DNA from 2 places in the Pseudoalteromonas sp. 68 DY56-GL68 genome. Region 2 is predicted to be linked to the other one. Evidence: riboswitches for the same ligand, from Rfam matches in the RefSeq annotation. Region 2 holds a riboswitch; the other holds the start of a gene.
What was found. Region 2 has a riboswitch for cyclic di-GMP ahead of NYF15_RS20970 (hypothetical protein). Riboswitches for the same ligand answer to the same signal wherever they lie in the genome.

Region 1: another riboswitch for cyclic di-GMP. It lies ahead of NYF15_RS10895 (OmpA family protein); the one in region 2 lies ahead of NYF15_RS20970 (hypothetical protein).

Annotation. Positions count from the first base shown of each region.
Region 1 covers NZ_JAOCZL010000018.1:554,080-556,551, reverse strand. Annotated here, with positions in the region: gene flhA (flagellar biosynthesis protein FlhA) at 1-1,016, shown strand, start outside; cyclic di-GMP riboswitch class I at 1,149-1,234, shown strand; gene NYF15_RS10895 (OmpA family protein) at 1,333-2,217, shown strand; gene NYF15_RS10890 (sigma-54 dependent transcriptional regulator) at 2,233-2,472, shown strand, end outside.
Region 2 covers NZ_JAOCZL010000025.1:105,928-108,399, forward strand. Annotated here, with positions in the region: gene NYF15_RS20965 (efflux RND transporter permease subunit) at 1-781, shown strand, start outside; cyclic di-GMP riboswitch class I at 904-994, shown strand; gene NYF15_RS20970 (hypothetical protein) at 1,108-1,677, shown strand; gene NYF15_RS20975 (S9 family peptidase) at 1,787-2,472, shown strand, end outside.

The DNA.
Region 1 (2,472 bases), on a different contig from region 2:
TAAGCGTTGAGCTTGGTTTTCGTTTAGTTTATTTGGCCGATAAGGAAAAAGGCGAGGAACTAGCAAAAACAATACGTGGTATGCGTAAGAGCTTATCTGAACAACTTGGTTTCTTGTTACCTGAAATCAGAGTTAAAGATAATTTAAATCTTAATCCTCAAGAATATAAAATCAAACTAGCGGGAGTGGCCGTTGCGTCTGCTCAACTGAATGCCAAGCAGCTACTAGCTTTAAACACCGGCGATACTTACGGCCAGTTAGATGGTGAACTAACGACGGATCCGGCTTATGGTTTGGAAGCGGTGTGGGTTGATGAGCAAAATAAAGCCAAGGCACTGAATATGGGTTATTCAGTTGTCGACTTAGCCACTGTGATCGCAACGCATATGGGCAAAGTGATAAAAGAGCATTTAGATGAGCTGTTCAGTTATGAGGATATTCAAAACTTACACGAAAGATTAAAGGCTGTATCACCTAGTTTGGCTGATGCGCTTGAAAAGTCTTTACCAATTAACCTGCAACTAAAAGTGATGAGAATGCTACTTAAGGAGCATGTTGCGATTGGTGATATCGTGACTATTGCAGGCACTTTAGTTGACAGTATTGAAGTCACAAAAGACCCGATTCTACTTGCTGCCGATGTACGCTGTGCACTAAAACGTGTGTTAGTAAAACAAGTGATGGGCAGTCGTGACGAATTAGCTGCTTATAGCTTAGATGAAAAACTAGAGCAAACGATGCAGAGTTCGTTAGAACAAGCAATGCAAGCAGGGAAGGTAGCATTAGATAGTTTCGCTGTAGACCCTAATTTACTTGGCCAGTTTCAACGAGCCATGCCTGTGATTGCAGATGAAATGAAATCTCAAGGTGTTAACCCTGTGTTGATTGTTATTCCGCAGCTAAGACCATTACTGGCGCGCTATGCTCGTTCATTTACGAAGGGAGGTTTATCTGTACTTTCTTATAACGAAGTGCCTGATAACATTAAGGTTAGTATTATCGGTTCCTTAGGATAGTATGTGGCGTATGAATTTAATATGAATAAATACCCATAATGTTGCTTTTTAGTTTTTTTTATCTATAATCATTAAGAATTAGGTACTTGTTAACTGTTTTATAATAACAGTTACTTAGTTGGAAACACTAAGACAATTAAATGGCAAACTACGTCGAAAGGGTAGGACGCAAAGCTTCCAGTCTAAAACCGCAAGGTCATGATAGTGGGGTTACATTAACTTAGCGGCACGTCTATTCGCCTCTTCAGGCAATTTGTTCCGCTTATTATACACGTTAAAGCTCTTAATTGGGCTGTTTATGATAATTGGAATACGAATGAATAACTCACATCAGCTTGTTAAGGCAACTTTTTTAATTGTTGTAGGCATTATAACTGCTTATGCATTGCCTGTGAAAGCTGAACGCGTAATTACCCAAAATTATGAGCAGGCAACATGGTATGTCAGTGGCGATGCTTTTTATTGCCAGCTTAGCCAGAAACTAGATAGTTATGCACAATTATCGATTATCAGCGAGCCTTCAGAGCCACAGCATCTGGATTTTAAGTGGCTGTTAACTGAGCGTGATATCACGGATGTACAGGTATTTGCTCGTACAGCAGATTGGCAAGATAAACGAGCGATTGCCCCTTCTATACAATTCTTTTCAGCCAATATTGAACAGCAACAGGTTACGTTTAACCAAGGTGTTGCACCTATTTTAAGCGCCATTAAGCAGGGCTACTGGTTAGATACAATCGTCGGGTTTGGTGATGAGCAGCTCAGACTGACTTTTCCTACAACTCATAGCGATAACGCGATTGATCAATATCAGCAATGCCGTGAAAAATTAGCGCCTTTGTCTTGGCGACAAGCGAGAGATTATGAAATTAATTTTGACTCAGGAGAGCGTGTTGTTAAACGTGCCGCAGACCTGAGTTATTTAGAGAAACTAGTTCGTTATATTCAACTCGATCCTAAAGTTAAGAAAGTCATGATTGATGGACATACAGACAATGTAGGTTCTCCGCTTGCCAATCGTTTGTTATCGAAAGAAAGAGCAGATGATGTGGCATCCCGACTTATCGAGTACGGGATCGATGCAAAGTTAATTGAAATCAGGGCTCACGGAGGACGCTATCCCGTGGCAAGCAATTCAGATTCGAACGGTCAGTCGTCAAATAGACGCGTCTTAATTCGTCTATTTCGTCAAAAAAGCTAAGGTGTGAGAAGGAATATGGATCAGAAACATCTACTATGGCTTGCGCCAGAACAACCATCACGTGAAATTGAATTGGCGATCAATGATGAGCAGTATCAACTTCTGTACACAGATTCGATCCCCGATGCTATTGGTTATTGTTTGAGTTATCAGCCTGAACTGGTATTAATTGATGCTCAACAAGCACAAATGAACTTGGTTGACTTGGTAAAACTAGTTAAAAGAACTCATCAAGGTGGACAAATTATCACGCTT
Region 2 (2,472 bases):
GCTTGGTGATGTAGTTGAACTAACTGAAAAGCCAGGGATTAGTTATATTCGCCGTGAAGGTGGCTATCGCACTGTGTATATCTACGGCAGCATTGACGAAGAAACCATAGAACCAGGTGAAGTGGTCAAGCAGGTCGACGATGTACTACTGCCACAGCTCAAAGAAGAATTTCCATCAGTGAAAACTGAATTAGGCGGTGCTATTGAAGAGCAGCAAGCACAGGCGAATGAGCAATTAATGTTTTTCGCTGCGGGGATGTTCTTAGTGTATATCTTACTTGCGGTGCCACTAAAAAGTTATTCACAACCATTGATCGTTATGTCGGTGATTCCGTTTAGCTTGACCGGTGCTATTTGGGGGCATTATTGGTTTGATTTAGATATTAGCTTAATGTCAGGCTTTGGCTTAATTGCTGCTGCTGGGGTGGTGATCAATGACTCTTTAGTTATGACTGACTTTGTGAACCAAGCTCGACGAGAGGGAATGTCAACTCGCCAAGCTGTTATTGAAGCAGGTTGTGCACGCTTTAGAGCAATAACCTTAACGTCAATTACAACCTTTGCTGGCGTACTTCCTATTATGTTTGAAACAAGCTTGCAGGCAAGGTTTGTTATTCCTATGGCAGTGGCCCTTGGTTTTGCAGTGATGTTTGCAACTCTCATTACATTGGTACTTGTTCCTTGTCTGTATATCGTGATGAGTGATGTAGGCCATGTGTTCTTACGCTTTTTCCGTTCAATGAAAGAGCTCATACCAAATCGACGTGCGGTAAGAGATTAATAACTAAGCCAACCTTCGGGTTGGCTTTTTATAGCTTATTTGTGACTAGTAATTGCTTGTTATGCATATCTTTCGGTTACATTCTTTTGTTTGATTTGTTTTCAACTGAGGATTATACTCATTTCAGTTTTTGGCAAACTAACCGAAAGGTTAGGACGCAAAGTTTCCGGTCTAAGGTTTTGATTACAACACTATGATAGCGGGGCCGCTGAAAAGCGCACATTCTTCGTGCTTTGGATCTATTGCCTCAAACTAAAATTGTTTTTATTTTGTACGGCTGTTATTGGATAGTACCTACTAGCTGTTCTTAGGGTGTTACTTTGTTTATGCATATGTCACTGGCTTCTGGAAAGTGGTTGCCGATAGGTTGCTTAAATCATCATACTCAGCTTTTTGTTGGGGATAAGGTGGTCGTGACTTTTTATGATGCACAAGGTGAGTTAGCTGATTTGTCATTTCAGTACCCTATCACTAGCTCTGATGAGGGTGAGCCTCATAATTGGCCTCGTTCAATTGCTGAGCATATAAATGTACACATGCCCATGATTCGAGCAGGAAAAATAACAGAGCAGGGTCTCATCGTTGCATATCGGCTCAATCAGATTTATGCCTTAGAAAGCACGGGTATAACCCATGTAAAAGTGGCATTTAACTGTATTGCGAAGTGCGAAAAGCAAATAAAGGATAAAAATCAAGAGTATGATTATGTTTATCCGCAAGCATGCAATGCTTACAGCTCAGGTGTAAAAGTATTACAACCAAAGACAGGCCATATTTATATGTGTAAACCTTGGCCGTATACAGAGTTTTGTCGTGTGAAAGAATCACATAACCCACTCTATGAACCTGGTGTGGGTAAAAGTTGGCCCATGGCATGGCAGCAAGTATCACATTGATAGTTTCCCCCTAAATGCTATTTAGCATTGTTTGGCCCACTCAATTTGAGTGGGCTTTTTTATTTCTGTGTTAGACTCGGGTCATTCGTTTTTAATCGTGGTTTTTCCTGTGTCGCAAAATTCTTATTCTTTGTCTTTATTAACGCCTACCCCTGTAGCTAAAAAACAACCTCATCAACTAACAGCTCATCAATTAACTCGTACTGATAATTACTACTGGATGCGTGATGATGAGCGCGAGAATGTAGACGTGTTGGCACATTTACATGCAGAAAATGAATATTGTGAAAAACAGCTTGCCAGTATTAAACCGCTACGAGAAGTATTATTTAACGAACTAAAAGAGCGGATAGTTAAGGATGATAATACCTTTCCTGTAAAGGATGGCCTGTTCTGGTATCACTCAGAAGTTCGTGGTGATGATGAATATGCGCGCCATTATCGAAGTAGTTCACTCGAAGCCCACGACAAGCAGTTATTGTTAGATGTAAACCAATTAGCCAGTGATTACGAATTTTATGAACTAGGTGAAGTCGCAATTAGTCCTGATGAGCAATTACTTGCTTATTCTGAAGATACCGAAGGCCGCCGTATTTACACCGCGCGTTTTAAAAATATTGCCAGTGGCGAAGTATTCAGCGATGTACTTGAAAACACGGAAGGGCAAATTGTTTGGGCTAACGACAGTAAAACAGTCTTTTATGTCAAAAAAGATCTACAAACTTTATTGGGTTTTCAGGTGTATCGCCATGTGTTAGGTACCCCACAAGCAGATGATGTTTTAGTGTATGAAGA